DNA from 2 places in the Lyngbya sp. CCY1209 genome. Region 1 is predicted to be linked to the other one. Evidence: riboswitches for the same ligand, from Rfam matches in the RefSeq annotation. Region 1 holds a riboswitch; the other holds the start of a gene.
The links. Region 1 has a riboswitch for cobalamin ahead of AC0QHF_RS17825 (hypothetical protein). Riboswitches for the same ligand answer to the same signal wherever they lie in the genome.
Positions count from the first base shown of each region.

Region 1 (7,636 bases):
CTGAAGGCCACCGCCGCCACCACCCATTTGGGGGGCTTTTCCGATCGCCTCCCACCCGCCCTGTCCGTCAAATCCGGCGATCGCATCGAGGTCGAAACCTACACCGGATATTATCTCTATGATGGTGCCCCGGAAGGGTTCCTGACGCCAGAATTCGTGCAACTGTGCCAAACCCTGTCCCGCGATCGCATCGTCGGACCCGGGCCCCACCTCCTCACCGGGCCGATTGTCGTCGAAACCGCCCAACCCGGAGACGTTTTGGAAGTCCGCCTGGAGTCCATTTCCCCCCGCCTCGCCGTCGGCTTCAACGCCATCCGGACCGGCTGGGGCGCCCTGCCGGAGCGATTTTCCGACCCCAAACTGCGGTTTATCGACCTCGATCTTAACCGCAACGTCACCGAATTTCCCCCCGGAAGCGGCGTCGAAATCCCCCTCCGCCCCTTTTTCGGCATTTTGGGCGTGGCCACCGCAGAACGCGATCGCTCCTCCATCCCCCCCGGCATCTACGGCGGCAATATTGACAACCCGGAATTGCAACCCGGTTCCCGCATTTTCCTCCCCGTTTTCGTCCCCGGTGCCCTATTTTCCATCGGGGACGGACACGCCGCCCAGGGGGCCGGGGAGGTGAACACGACGGCGATCGAAACCTCCATGAACGGGACAATCCAACTGATTTTGCACAAAAATTGGACCCTGGACGCACCCCTAGCAGAAACGTCAACTGATATCATCACGATGGGTTTCGGCGAGACGCTGGACGAAGCCTTCGAGTCCGCTTTGAACGGGACGATCGCCCTTTTGGAGCGATCGCTCAATATCACCCCAGAAGATGCCTACGTCCTCTGTTCTTTAGCGGTCGATTTCCGCATCACCCAGGTCGTCAATAGCCCCCAAAAAGGCGTCCACGGTGCGATCGCCAAATCCATGCTTCCCGACACATTTCAACTCCTCCCCAACCGATGAATTTCGACTTATTTTCCCCCCTCCAACTCCTCATCCTCGCCGGCGCCGGACTCTTCGCGGGAATCCTCGCCGGATTTTTGGGAATTGGCGGGGGAACCGTCCTCGTGCCCCTGCTTTTAACCCTCGGCAACACCCCCATCCAATCCGTCGCCACCAGCACTTTATCGATCGTCATCACCGCCATTTCCGGCAGCGTCCAAAACTGGCGGATGGGCGTCCTCAGCCCGGATCGGGTTCTCGGCATCGGATTTCCCGCCCTCATCACCGCCCAAATCGGCGCCTATTTCGCCGACTTATTACCCGCCTTTTGGCTATTGGTCGCTTTCGGATGTTTGCTGCTGCTAAATATCTATTTGGTACAAGTCCGCAAACAAGTCACCGCCAAACGGCGACTCCGGGAAGAACAAAACGAGGATATCGCCCCCGAAACCAATTCGATGAACCCAACTTTCGCCCGCATTGTAACCGGCAGTCTCGCCGGACTCCTCGCCGGATTGTTCGGCGTCGGCGGCGGCGTGATCATGGTGCCCCTGCAAATTTTACTATTGGGAGAAACGATAAAAGTCGCGATCCAAACCAGCCTCGGCGTGATTGTCATTACCGCCATTTCCGCCTGTTTCGGGCACGCTTTGCGGGGAAACGTCCTCTGGATTCCCGGAATTCTCCTGGGTTTGGGAGGTTTGGTGGGCGCCCAAATCAGCACCCGATTTTTACCCAAACTACCCGATCGCGTCGTCAGTTTGGCATTCCGAACCTTGCTGGCGTTGCTATCAGTTTATGTGTTCTGGAGGGCGTGGGGAACCATGTAGCACGGGCATCTTGCCGGTGAGGAGGAGCGATCGTTGAAAATGCCTGATGTTGTAGCCGATTTTATTCTTGTTCTTTTAAATTAACCACAGAGGCACAGAGGACACAGAGAGATTAACTGTAAAAAGGAAATGGTGGGTTACTATAAAAGGGAGTAGGGAGTCGAGAGATTGATCATTCCCGGCGTGTTACCACGCCAGCGATCGTTGCTATATTACCCATTAATTTAAGCAATAATAGATCACGGGGAACGCACCCCACAACGAACCCAAATCTGTGTTATCTGTATAATCGGTGAATAAAATCAACTAAAATCTGCGTAATCTGCGTAATCTGTGGACTTAAAATCACTCAAATCTCAGCTATTATCAACCCCCTATTTCAGAGTAAGAAAAGAAAATAGGGAATCAAAAAATTTCCCGACTCCCTACTCCCTATTCCCTACTCCCTCTCTTCCATTGGGGGAAGCCGCGGCACATCCTGGGGGATGCGGTTGAGGGTACTCGAAACCAAAGCGTATCCCAAATAGGCCGGGAGGACGATCGCCACCAAAAACGCGAACCCCGCCAGCCAAGCGGTGGGGTCGAAACCGGAGCCGTAAGAACAGCGGTAGGGGTCGATGGGGGGAGGGGTTTCCGAGGGCAATTGAGAGTCCGTCGGGCGGCGGAACCGCACCCGGCGATCGTCGAGTTTTTCCACCATCACCCAACCCGCGATCGCCTCTTCTTTGCACAGTTGCTCGAAAATCTTCGGGTTGCGAAATAAGTCCCGCTGGGCGCGGACAATTTTATATTCCCACTCCGGGTTACTGGGGGAATGGCCGTTGGGTTGAGACGATCGCGCGGTCTTCGTCTGGGGATTTTCCGAATCGTAGCGGGTCAAAATGTCCTCCTCCTCTTCCTGTTCTCGTTCCGCTTCGGCTTGTGTGGCGCAGATCCAGCTTCCCGCCAGAACGGCTTCCAAGCCCAGGCTGCTGACCATCAAGCTGTAAATAATAACCTCGTTCATGGCATCTCAAGGTCGATGTTCGAGCCGCCGCGATCGCCCAAATAGCCCTCGATCAGGTAATCCGGGCCGAGCGATCGCAGCGTCACCCGTTCCAAGGCTAGGGCCTCAGTCATCCGGGTCAGGCCCAAATCCCCGACGGGGGAAGGTGCCGTCCGTCCACCAATAATTTTAGGGGCAATAAACGCCCAAATTTTGTGAACCGCGCCCCGGGCGATCGCTTCGGCGGCCAACCGCCCCCCGCATTCCCACAAGACCGACAAAAATTGACGCTCATAGAAATATGCCATAACTTGGGCGGGGGTGAGCGGCGAAAACTCCACCACCTCTACCCCCTGTTTCTCCAGGTGCGCCCGAAAATCCGGACGGCGTCCCGCCTCGGCAAACACCACCGTGGGGGCTTCCGAAGTGTCCCACAGCCGCGCCTCCCACGGCAAATCCAAAGTCCGACTCATCACCGCCCGCAGGGGATTCGGTTCCCCCTGGCCGTGGGTAGTTAAATGAGGATTATCCCGCCGCACCGTATTTCCCCCCACCACCACCGCATCGCAGGCGACCCGCAGGCGGTGCACTTCCCGGCGGGCGTCCGGCCCCGTCACCCAAGCGCTGTGTCCCGTATCGGTCGCGATTTTACCATCCAAGGTCATGGCGTATTTGAGGATGCCGAAGGGCTCGCGGTGCAGAATCCGGTGGATGAAAGCCTCGTTGAGTTGTCGGCAGTCCTCCTCTTCCACCCCCGCCACCACCTCGATACCCGCCCCCCGCAGCCGTTCGATGCCGCGTCCGGCCACCAGGGGATTGGGATCGACCATCCCCGCCACCACCTTGGCGACTCCCGCCTCGATCAGAGCCTCCGTACAGGGGGGGGTGCGCCCGTAATGGTTGCAGGGTTCCAGGTTGACGTAAACCGTCGCGCCCCGGGCCCGTTCTCCGGCCTCCCGGAGGGCGAAGACTTCGGCGTGGGGTTGTCCGGCGCCGGGGTGAAATCCCTCGCCGACGATTTCATCTTCATCGACAATGACACAGCCCACCAGGGGATTGGGGGCGGTTTTGCCCAGGCCGCGGCGGGCCAGGTCCAGAGAGTGCCGCATCATCCGGCGATCGCGGTCTGGGAAATCGGGAAGATTCGTTTGGGTCATCTTAATAATTAATTATTAATTGTTAATTATTAATTATTAATTATCGGGCGACGGGGTTCGAGACGGTCCAGTGGGGCCCCCGCAGGGTGGTTTGCAACTGCCAAGCGCCGACGAGGGGATTGTTCACCTTCAGGATGCCATCGTAGACCGCCAAATTGATATAGGGACTCTCCAGAACCGGCCAGTCGGCGAGGCTGCGCCGTTCCCCGTTACTTGAATTCTGGGGGGCGGTGCGGGCTGGGACGGGATGGGTTTCATCCGCCAATATAGGGCGATTCGGGCCGATCGCGACACTGCTGTAAGATCGAGATGCAACGAGTGAGGATCTATCAAAAGGTGCACATCCAGACCCAGAGCTTTGTCCGAGCCTGGCGATCGCTCGCCGACGGTCGCCCGATCCCCTTTTCCCTGTTAGCCGTCGGTGCGGCCAGTAACGCCATCTATCCCCACGTCCCCCTGGTGGCGTTTGCGGCCATGAGCGGGGTGATGTTGACCCGCCAGAGGGCGATCGCAGTTGCCGGGGCAATTTGGTTGATCAACCAGGCGATCGGCTTCGGATGGCGCGGGTATCCCCTCACGGGTGTTGCCTTCACCTGGGGGGCGCTGATGGGTGTCGGAACGCTATTGGTGGTACTGTTGGCGAGTTGGCGACCCCCCTTCAGCCAGTCCACCTGGGTCGGACATGGGCTGTGGAGCGCGATCGCCCTGGTGGGGGGGTTTCTCCTCTATCAAGGACTGATTTTATTCGCCTATTTTTTCATCAGCGATGGGCATTTTATGGAGCCGACGCTCGTTTTGCGGCTGTTCGTGAAGCCAATTATTTGGGGTGGAGCGATCGCGATCGGGTACAATTTCTGTCTCTGGCGCACCTACACCGCCACCCTGTCTAAAAAGCTGAGTTTGTACGAAGAATTACGCCAGATTTATGTGTTGGGCGATCGCCCCATCCCCTACGATCGCAACCCTCTTAAACGTCCTTATATTTCCGTGTGTCGGTCGAGTCGCTGCTATCCTTCTCGCCGATGGCAACCGATTTATGATGCCCTTCAAAAAGCAGTGGAAGAAACCGAAGCCGATGTGACAGTAATGAGTGCCGGTTGTTTGGAAGTGTGCAAACTCGGCCCGGTAGTATTCTACTCCGGCGATCGCACTTGGTACACCCGCGTCACCCCAGAAGTGGCCGGGGAAATTGTCCGAGAACACCTGATCGGCGGTAAAAAAGTCACCCGCCATCTCTATCCGCCTGTCGATGCCCAAGGTTGATATGGCGCCGCGAGTAGGGTACAGGGACGGAGGGGCGATCGAAGATTCTACTCCCTATTTTTCAAACTGACCGATCGCGCATTTTTGTGGTATGCTAGGCAGAACTATCGGTTCTGGCGGGGATCAGCCGCCAGAGGAAACGGGGAAAGTGCAGTGAGAATCTGCCGCTGTCCCGCAACTGTGAAGGAGGTTTCGCACCTCCAAGTCAGGATGCCCGCCGATGGAAAGTCCATGTTCTGCAACATCTGCGAGGTACGGATGATGGTCCATTCAGTCTGTTCAAAATCCAAATCTAAGGGGCGAGTCCTCGACGAAACTCCCGCGCCAATTTTCTACGAACCCGACGGGGGAGACTTTGAGCCTGAGAATTGAAAGACAAAACTCGGGTGCGATCCGTGACAGTGTAGCGATAGCCTATAGCAGTGTGAAATGATTCGTGAAATTTGTCGGCTCAGAGCCCCCAGAATTGGGGGTTTGGGGGCTAGATATTTTTCCAATGCTTTCACAGGGCTGTAGATAGGTTGATGGGGCGAGTATCGCACTTTTAATTAATCGCCAAAAATGCGGGTTGGTGTGATGCCAGTCTGACATTTGCTGCGGTCACAATACGGGTGACTTCCTGACGAGTCATATTGATCGGCTCGTGGGGTGATTTCGTGCTGAAAAAAAATTCAGATCAACAAAGACCAAACATGAGCAATCTCATCATCGGGACGGCGGCAAACGATACGCTTGTCGGTTCCCAGGAATCGGACACTATCAAAGGAAATCAGGGTAACGACTCGATCGCAGGCCTTGGAGGCAATGATATTCTGCACGGAGGCAGTGGAAATGACATCATTTCCGGCGACTTCGGCAATGACGTTCTCTATGGAGACTTGGGCAGTGATACCTTAACGGGCGGTGCGGGGCAAGACCGATTTGTCATCGGACGCCGGAGTGCCACCGTGACGACGGGAGGGCGTTCGGAATCCGATGCCGACACCATCGCCGACTTTACCCCCGGTGAAGATGTCATCACCCTGGAACCCGGTCTGAACTTCGGAGAACTATTCGTCAGTCAAGGCCGGGAAGAATTGGCCGACAGCACCATTATCAGTGATTTGCTCACCGGCCATTTTCTGGCAATTTTGCCCGGTATCGACGCCGACGATTTATCCTTCAGCAATTTCACCACCGCGATCGAACCGCTGGAAATCTATTCCGGATCGACCGAAGATCCCGGAAAAATTGATTCGGCTATCCCCGGATTTACGGGCTCCGACGGGGCGGGAAAAGTCACCCCCAACAATACCCTCAACCCGATTTTTGTCGGCTGGGCAACCGGAGTGGAAAATTATCAGCCCGCCCCCGGTGTCGAAGCCCGATGGCAAACCCCAGAAAACGCCCTGGGGCCGGTTACAGGCGAGTCGGTCAACATCGTCTCCCTCGGCGATCTTGACAGCGATCGAATCGATGCCGGAATACCTCCGGGTGAAATTACCTTTTCCTTCGATTCGGGAATTCGCAATGGTGCCGGAGCCGATTTTGCCGTGTTTGAAAATGGCTTCAATAACCGGGGCGGCATCTTCGGCGAACTCGCCTATGTGGACGTTTCCAGCGACGGGGTAAACTTTGCCCGATTTGAGAGTGACTTTGAACCCGGTTCCAGAAGGTGGAAATTCCACCCAGTTTTTTATTGCCAACTTTGACGTTATTAAATTAGGAGAAATTGACCGTGACGATTCAAACAGAAACCTTGGGCTATCCCCGGATCGGAAAAAAACGGGAAGTTAAAAAAGCCCTGGAAGCCTTTTGGGGCGGAAAATCCGACGAGGAAACCCTGCTGCAAATCCTGCGGGAAGTGGAAACCTCGAACTGGAAAACCCAGTTGGAAGCCGGAATCGATCGCATCGGCATCGGCGACGGCAGCCTCTACGACCTGGTGTTAGATTGGAGCGTGCGGCTGGGCATCATTCCCGATCGCTTCCGCCACTTATCCGGCATCGATCGCTACTTTGCGATGGCCCGGGGCAAAGACGGGATTCCGGCCCTGGAGATGACCAAGTGGTTCGACACCAACTATCACTACCTCGTCCCGGAACTGGACGGAACCCTGCACACCCAAGACTTCAGCGACTTTTTAGCGACCGTGGAACGCGCCCAAACCGTACTCGGCGATCGCGCCGTGCCGATCGTGTTGGGGCCGCTGACCCTGCTGCGTTTGAGTCGCGTGGATCTCGGCTTCGATGATGCCGTCGGCCAACTGCGCGATCGCTATGTCACCTTACTCGAAGAACTGAAAAACGCGGGGGTTTCCGAAGTTCAAATCCACGAACCCGCCCTGGTGTTCGGAGATGCGGAAACCTTCAAAACCGCCACCGCCTCCACCTACGCCGCCTTCGCTGCCGTGGGATTGCCCATTCACTTGGTCACTTATTTCGACGACTTGGGAACCACCTATTCCTGGGTGACGCAAC
Region 1 covers NZ_JAYFER010000538.1:11,251-18,886, reverse strand. The annotation lists gene AC0QHF_RS17855 (acetamidase/formamidase family protein) at 1-963, shown strand, start outside; gene AC0QHF_RS17850 (sulfite exporter TauE/SafE family protein) at 960-1,772, shown strand; gene AC0QHF_RS17845 (hypothetical protein) at 2,212-2,778, opposite strand; gene ribD (bifunctional diaminohydroxyphosphoribosylaminopyrimidine deaminase/5-amino-6-(5-phosphoribosylamino)uracil reductase RibD) at 2,775-3,914, opposite strand; gene AC0QHF_RS17835 (hypothetical protein) at 3,955-4,179, opposite strand; gene AC0QHF_RS17830 ((2Fe-2S) ferredoxin domain-containing protein) at 4,224-5,177, shown strand; cobalamin riboswitch at 5,269-5,413, shown strand; gene AC0QHF_RS17825 (hypothetical protein) at 5,870-6,868, shown strand; gene metE (5-methyltetrahydropteroyltriglutamate--homocysteine S-methyltransferase) at 6,895-7,636, shown strand, end outside.

Region 2 (7,636 bases), on a different contig from region 1:
GTTCGGGAGAAAGGGCGATCGCCTCATCTTCCATCAACCCATTCATCACGTCAAAAACCAGCGGAACCCCCAAACCCAAATCTCGCAATTTCTGTATTTGGTTAAAAACCGTTTCCGGGGTTCCCTCCAACGCCACCCGTCCGCCGTCGATGACAAATACCCAATCCGCCCAGGCTTCCACAAAATCCAAATTGTGGGTCGCCAAAACGACAGTCGTCCCCATCTCTTGAATGCGATTTAAAAGGGTGTGAAAATTGCGAACTTGATAGGGATCGAGGTAGGCAGTTGGTTCGTCCAGAAATAACAATTGCGGTTGTAAAACCATCACGTCGGCGATGGAAACCCGCTTTTTCTGCCCCAAACTCAGATAGTTGATCGGCGCATCGGCTAAACTCATTAAGTCGAAATCCCGCAAAGTTTGCCCGACTCTGCGGGCGATTTCCGACTCGGACAAACCCAGATTGCAGAGTCCGTAGGAAATATCTTCTTCTACGGTCGTCGCCACCAACTGTTGTTCGGGATTTTGGAAGACCAAACCCACCTGTTGGCGCAATTGATTGAGGGAGGTGCGATCGTACTTCAGCGGCTTTCCCCGCCAGCGAATCACCCCTTTTTGGGGCCGATACAACCCGTTCGCAAGCCGAAAAAAGGTGGTTTTTCCGCAGCCGTTGCGACCGATCGCGGCGTGGCGTCGGTGCGACTGAATATCCAGGGTAAAATCCTGAAGGGTCGGGCGCTGATTGCAGGGATAAGTATAGGAAACGCCGTCGAATTCCAATAGGTTATATTCTGGCGACATAAGACCACCCGATACTCACGAACAGCAGCCAACAACCGAATACCGCCTCGGCTGTATATCGGGGGTTCGGTTTGTCCCGGCGAATCGACCAAACCTGCAACTCTCCCCCATATCCCCGCGAGGTCAATCCGAGGGCAATTTGACGGTAATTTTCGAGGGTTTGGTGCAGCAGTTGACCGGCGACAATGCCGGCGCTGCGAAGTCCGGTTTTCCAGTTCCCGTAACCCACCCGCACCTGTTGAGCGATCAGCAGTTGGTTGGCAGTTTCGGTCAACAGGAAAATAAACCGATACATCAGCGTCAGCAGTTCCGCGATCGCACCAGGACAGCCAATTTTTCTCAAAATTCGGATCATTTCCGCGAAGGGAGTCGTCAGCAAAATAAAATACATACAGGAGGTCAACGCCACGGAACGGGTCAGCAGAAAACCGGCTTGTTGGATACCTTGCCGACTACAATAGAGGAAGACATTTCCCAAACTGATTCCCCAGATTACATCGGCTCGGATGGATTCGATATGGGCGACCCAAACTGTCCCCAAAACTAAAGCGGGAAGGCTGGCGAACCAAAACGCCAGGGGAATGGCCTGCAATTTCAGGTAAATGGAAGCCGGAATTTGAGCGTAACCGACGATCCAGATGGCCATCCAGATTGTTATTAAAATTTGCAGGACGGGTGGAGCCGCGAAACCGAAGCAAAATAGCGTCGCCGCAAATAGCAATTTGTGTTCGGGGGGTAAATAACGCAGCCGATTGCTGTAGGCTAGGGAATCAATTTGATGGTGCATTTAAACGGGTCAGTTTTTTCTTTCTTTGCGCCCTTTATACAGGCCGATGACATATCCGACAATTCCGGCGCCGATCGCGGCTTGGGATACAAATAGCAGGCTTTCGACTTCGCCGCTGGGAAGTTCTAGGACGGGTTCAAACCAGGGTTGATAGTCGGGTCGAATTTCCGCGATCGCCTGCTCCGCTTCCCCGTCGGCACCGCCGTATTCTCCCCGCACGAAAATTAAAGGTAAAACCGCCAGGACGATGACAGCCAGAATCATGAGTCCGTTGCCATTTTTGGATGATTTTTCTGAAGGTTGCATCGTTTTTTCCCTAGTTATTGACGTTCAAAAGTTTCAAGGTTTGTAGTTCTTCGGTGGCGTAAGATTGCAGCCAATTCCAAACCAATACTGTCAACAATCCTTCGCTGACGGAGAGGGGCAGTTGGGTGAGGGCAAAAATTCCGGCAAACTTGAGGAAGGAAGCGAGGATGCCGCCGGAAGCGGCGGGAAAGGCGATGGCTAACTGAACTGATGTCACCAGATAAGTTGCCAAACTTCCCAGGGTTGCCGCCGAGAAAATGCCCAATTTCTGCCGTCCGAATTTCAGGGATAATCCATAGATGGCGAAAGCCACCCAGGGGCCGACTACCGCCATCGAAAAGGCGTTGGCACCGAGGGTTGTCAAGCCGCCGTGGGCGAGTAATACGGCTTGAAATAATAGCACCAAACTGCCCAAAACGGTCATCACCCAAGGGCCGAATAAAACCGTCCCCAAACCCGTCCCGGTGGGGTGGGAACAACTGCCGGTGACGGAGGGAATTTTGAGGGCGGAAAGGACGAAACTGAAGGCTCCGGCGAGGGCAATTAAGAGTTTGAGTTCGGGGTGTTCTCGGGTGATTTGGGTGAGCGATCGCAATCCGATCGCGAAAAATGGCAACGCCAACACCCACCAAAAAACCGCCCAGGGAAGGGGCAAAAATCCTTCCATGATGTGCATCGCCTGGGCGGGGGCGGCGGCGCCGATAATGATATAAAAGCTCAACCCTGCCATCGCGGCAAGGTGCAATTTTCGATTCATTTTTCTCATCCGTACCTCGCAGATGTTATGAGTGATGGATCGCGCGATCGGCGGGCATCCTGACTCACAGATTTTGGTTACAATTCTTTACAAAATCTGCTCACAGTTGCGGGACAGCGCCGGATTTTCACCGAACTTTCCCCGTTACCTCCAGGGGCTGTTCCCCCCTGAAACCGACAGTTTTGGTATTGTACCACAGAATCGAACCCAGTCATCATCCAATTAAGTGGGGATGTCAATTTTCTTTTTGAAAATTTCAACTTTCGACGGCTCGTCCCGGCGATTTTTTGCCAAAATTGCGTCGGGTTCCGACCCGAAAACGTCAACTCGGGTCGAGGGTTTGGAATGGTCAACTAAAATATAAATTTCGACCTGCATTTGAGAGTTGCCTCCGCAATGACAATCAAGACCGACCCCAATCTTATTGCAAATAACAGTCTCTTTCCAGGGCTTTTGCGAGTAATTTATTATACTTTTTTTGGGTGACGATATAAGCGCCGAACCGCTCCAGGTGGGGGTTGTTCATTTGGGCATCGAAGAGGATAAAATTCCGCGATCGCAGCCGTTCGACCAACTTCACCATCGCCACTTTCGAGCCTTCCGGAATGTTGAAAAACATCGATTCCCCGATGAATGCCCCGCCGATGACGAGACCCAAAATCCCCCCCGCGAGGCGATCGCCCTGCCAGGTTTCAAAACTGTGGGCCCATCCCGCCTCATTCAACAACCGATAAATGCTCTTCAATTCCGAAGAAATCCAGGTGCTTTCCCGATTGGCGCAGCCCTCCAAAACCCCGTTAAAATCCCGATTGACCGCCACTTCAAAGCGATTTTGATTCAGGGCTCGCCGCAGCGATCGCGGGTAACGGAAGCGATCGTCGAGGGGAATGAGCGCCCGCTCGCGACTCGTATACCACCCCAAAGAATCTTCCCCGTCGTTCGCCATCAAGAAATAGCCCCGGGCGTACCCTTCAATAATTTCCGAGAGGTCATATTGCATATTTTTCTAATTCTGATATGATGAAATAAGGTTGAATATAGAACCGTATTTTTTGTTTCAAATATTATGCTAAAGCAGGATTCTTATCCCGTACTTGAGAACACCTTGGGCAAACTCCTCAATAAAACCGAAAAAGATTGGGGGTATTTACAAATTCACAAGGTGGAGAACACTTACGCCGTCCGGCTGTCGGGAACCACCGATACAATTTTGCGCTTTCTGAGCAACGAAAATACCCGCTCCTACCGCCTGTTTTGGTATCGGCGGCCCCATCCCTCCGTCTCGATCCAAAGTCGGACTACCAAAAATCAAGTTCTCGATCCGAAAACCAAATCCTACAAGACCAAGAAGTACAAAACCTACCAGGTTTCCTGCAAAGCGGAAGCCAATCCCCTCGAATCTTCCATCAACCGGATCTTCGCCGAACTGGTTCGGGTGCAACTGGTGGAACTGATCCAAGCTAGAATAGACGAACTGAACCGGACGAATCAAATCGAGACGGAGGACACCTTGGAGTCCCCGGTCGTCACCGTGGTTCAACAGTGACCGTTGTTGTCAACGTCAGTTCCAGCCGTTCTTGCAAATCTAAAGAGCCTATGCCTGAACCGCTCAAACCCATCACCCTGCCCCCGGTCGAAAACCCCCGCCAGGAAGGAGAGTGGCTGCAAACAGCCCTGCACGACTGGCTCGATCGCGAATTTATTCCCGAGGCCGTCAACGCGGAAATTGCCGAACGGGCCTCCCAAATCTTCGTCCGCCAGCGGATGGAGGGCGAGAACGATCTGGGTTGCCTCGTGATCGCGATCGTCACGGAGATGGAAGCGTTCGACTTTTCCAAAAGCTTTTTCGGCGAGTTCGCCATCGCCAACGCCGTCAGCGACCTACTCCTCGACAGCCTAGGGTACGAACGCTGCTGCGGCCATTAAAGACAACGGAGCAGAGGGGGCAGAGGAGGCAGAGGAGGCAGAGGGGGGGTTATTTCTTCCTCCGCATCCCGGAGCCTGATTCATCAAAAGTTCAGACTTTTGACTTTTGACTTTTGACTTTTGACTTACAAAACCCCTACCAACTGGACTTGACCACTCCCGGCAACAGTCCCTTGTGGGCCATTTCCCGAATTTGGTTGCGACAGAGTCCGAAATCCCGGTAGTATCCCCGAGGCCGTCCCGTCACCCAGCATCTATTCCGCACCCGAGTCCGGGAGCTGTTGCGGGGCAATTGCTGGATCTGGCGGTGAATCGCCATTTTTTGAGCCTGAGAGGTGGCCGTCCGAAACTGCTCTTTGAGTTCAGCCCGCTTGTCCGAATATTTTTCGACGAGCTGTTTGCGCTTCTTGTCGCGCTCGATCATGCTTTTTTTAGCCATGTCGAAGTGTTAATGCCTCCAAATTTTGAGAGTTTTCCCGTCAGCACTTCCCGGCCGACGGACATAAATCAGACAATTCACAATCATAACACGCCGGCTTTCGGGCCGTACAGATCGCACGGCCGTGGTAGATCAGGCGGATCGACCAATTTTCCCAGTCCGCCTGGGGCAGAAGTTGCATCAAATCCCGCTCGATGCGGATCGGATTTTCCTGTTCCGTCAACCCCAGGCGTCGGCTGAGGCGCCGGACGTGGGTATCCACCGTCACCCCCATGTTGATGCCGTAGGCGTTGGCGAGCACCACATTCGCCGTTTTGCGGGCGACTCCCGGCAACTCCAGCAATTCCTCCATCCGCTTCGGGACTTCCCCGCCGAACTTTTCCACAATCAGGCGAGACGCTTCTTTAATATTGCGGGCCTTGTTGCGATAAAATCCGGTGGACCGCACCAGGGTTTGCACCTCTTCCAAGTCCGCCGTCGCCAGGGAAAAGGCATCGGGGAAGCGGCGAAATAAGGCCGGGGTGACTTGATTGACCCGCTCATCGGTGCACTGGGCCGAGAGCATGGTGGCGACCAACAATTGCAGGGGGGTTTGATAGGCCAACGTACATCCCGCGTCGGGGTAGAGGCGTTTGAGGCGGACCAGAAGTTCCAGGGCCCGCTTGCGATCGCCGATTTTTTTGCGATTCGTCATGGAAAGTTATAAGAGGCAATAGGCAATAGGTGACAGGCAATAGGTGACAGGCAATAGGTGAGAGGCAACGGGAAAGGGGGAATGAGTCAATCTAAAGTTGGGGAGTCGGGGCATTGGGCCTGTCGGTTCGCCAATCCCCTCCCCCCAGTACGGAAGGGCGACCTACTGGAAGAGCGATCGCACCCAGGTGAGATCGGTCAGGTTGGCGGTATCCCGGATGATCAGGAAAATCCCCAATCCCAACAGCAACATCAACCCCGTCTGCATGACGCTTTCTTGGACGCGGCTGGGGAGGGGTTTTCCGCGCAGGGCTTCGATGAGGAGAAACGCCAACTGGCCGCCGTCGAGGGCCGGCAGGGGCAGGATGTTGATGATCGCCAGGTTGATGCTGATCAGGGCGGCGAATTGAAATAAACTGGCGGCGTCCGAACGGGCGATGTCCGCACCGATCGCGACGATGCCCACCGGGCCGGAGAGTTGCCCCGCCGTTTCCCCGAAGTTGTTGATCAGTTGGGAAAATCCTTGCAACGTCAGATCGGTGATGCGCTGGAACTCCGCCGCACCTTTGACAAAGGCGTCGATCGGCCCGTCGGCGCGGTAGCGGACGATTTCGCCGTTGGGGCTCAGTTGCACGCCGATGCGGCCTTTCCCATCTTCTCCGGGTTGCGGGGTGACGGTGACGGGGAGGGTGCGATCGTCCCGTTGAATGGTCATGGGCAGGGGCTGGTTCGGGTGGTTTTGAATCACCTCGATCAGGCGGGTGATGGAGTCCTTAGAGGCGCCGAGTTCCTCCCCGTCCACGGCGACGATCAGATCGTCGGCCCGAATGCCGGCTTGAGCCGCCGCCGAACTGACTTCGCTGGCGACGGCGGGGACCCGCACGCCGGGATCGTAGTTAAATTCCGGGATGCCCACGAGTCCGACCTGGGCGACGAGCAGGAAGTAGGCGAAAATCAAATTGGCGATCACGCCCGCACTGATCACGATCGCGCGATCAAGAATGGGGCGGTTGCTCAACAGGTCCGGGTCGTCCGGCGGGATGGTGCTGTCCGGGTCTTCATCCGGGAACCCCACGAAACCCCCGAGGGGAAAGCCTCTGAGGGCATATTCGGTTTCCGAACCCTGATATTTCCACAAAATCGGCCCGAAGCCGATGGAGAAGCGATTGACGTGAATGTGCTGGAGGCGCGCCGCCATGAAATGGCCGAGTTCATGGACGACAATCAAAATTCCGAGAACCGCGATCGCAGCCAATATTGACATGAATAATTCCGAGTTCAGTAATTAACCAATTCTATTATTCTGACATCTTCCCCAACCCGAAGCCACGGCAAGTCCGGAAATCCGCCCTCAGCCCTCAGCCAGAAAGCTGATCGGGCGACCGCCGGGGCGATCGGGACGGCGACCGATTCTCCAACCCAGACGGTGAAAGGTTTTTCTCCCCGTTGCCTCTTGCCTATTGCCTCTTACCTGCTACACATCCGATTTTTGGACGAACTGACTCAAACCCTGAGTTTCCCGTAAGATAGAAAACATCATCCGCACAAGTTGAAGCTCAAACCGCCCAAACCGTCGTATTTGGCTATGAAACCACCCCTCGCCCGCACCCCCCTCTACGATCTGTCCGTCGAACTCAACGCCCGCATGGTGCCCTTTTCCGGTTGGGAAATGGCGGTGCAGTACACCGGGATCACCCCTGAACACGAAGCCGTGCGATCGCATCTGGGAATGTTCGACATTTCCCACATGGGCAAATTCGCCCTCAAAGGCCAGCAATTAGTCGCCGCCCTCCAACCCCTGGTCCCGTCCGACCTCAGTCGCCTGGAACCGGGTCAAGCCCAGTACACGGTGCTGCTCAATGCCAGTGGCGGCATTTTAGACGACTTCATTTTTTACTATCAAGGCATCGACCGGGCGACCGGAAATCA
Region 2 covers NZ_JAYFER010000187.1:18,027-25,662, forward strand. The annotation lists gene AC0QHF_RS03140 (energy-coupling factor ABC transporter ATP-binding protein) at 1-799, opposite strand, end outside; gene cbiQ (cobalt ECF transporter T component CbiQ) at 783-1,586, opposite strand; gene AC0QHF_RS03150 (energy-coupling factor ABC transporter substrate-binding protein) at 1,596-1,892, opposite strand; gene AC0QHF_RS03155 (energy-coupling factor ABC transporter permease) at 1,903-2,658, opposite strand; cobalamin riboswitch at 2,682-2,842, opposite strand; gene AC0QHF_RS03160 (hypothetical protein) at 2,872-3,027, opposite strand; gene aat (leucyl/phenylalanyl-tRNA--protein transferase) at 3,071-3,649, opposite strand; gene AC0QHF_RS03170 (hypothetical protein) at 3,716-4,195, shown strand; gene AC0QHF_RS03175 (hypothetical protein) at 4,246-4,575, shown strand; gene rpsN (30S ribosomal protein S14) at 4,712-5,014, opposite strand; gene nth (endonuclease III) at 5,055-5,708, opposite strand; gene rseP (RIP metalloprotease RseP) at 5,871-6,971, opposite strand; gene gcvT (glycine cleavage system aminomethyltransferase GcvT) at 7,293-7,636, shown strand, end outside.
Region 2: another riboswitch for cobalamin. It lies ahead of AC0QHF_RS03155 (energy-coupling factor ABC transporter permease); the one in region 1 lies ahead of AC0QHF_RS17825 (hypothetical protein).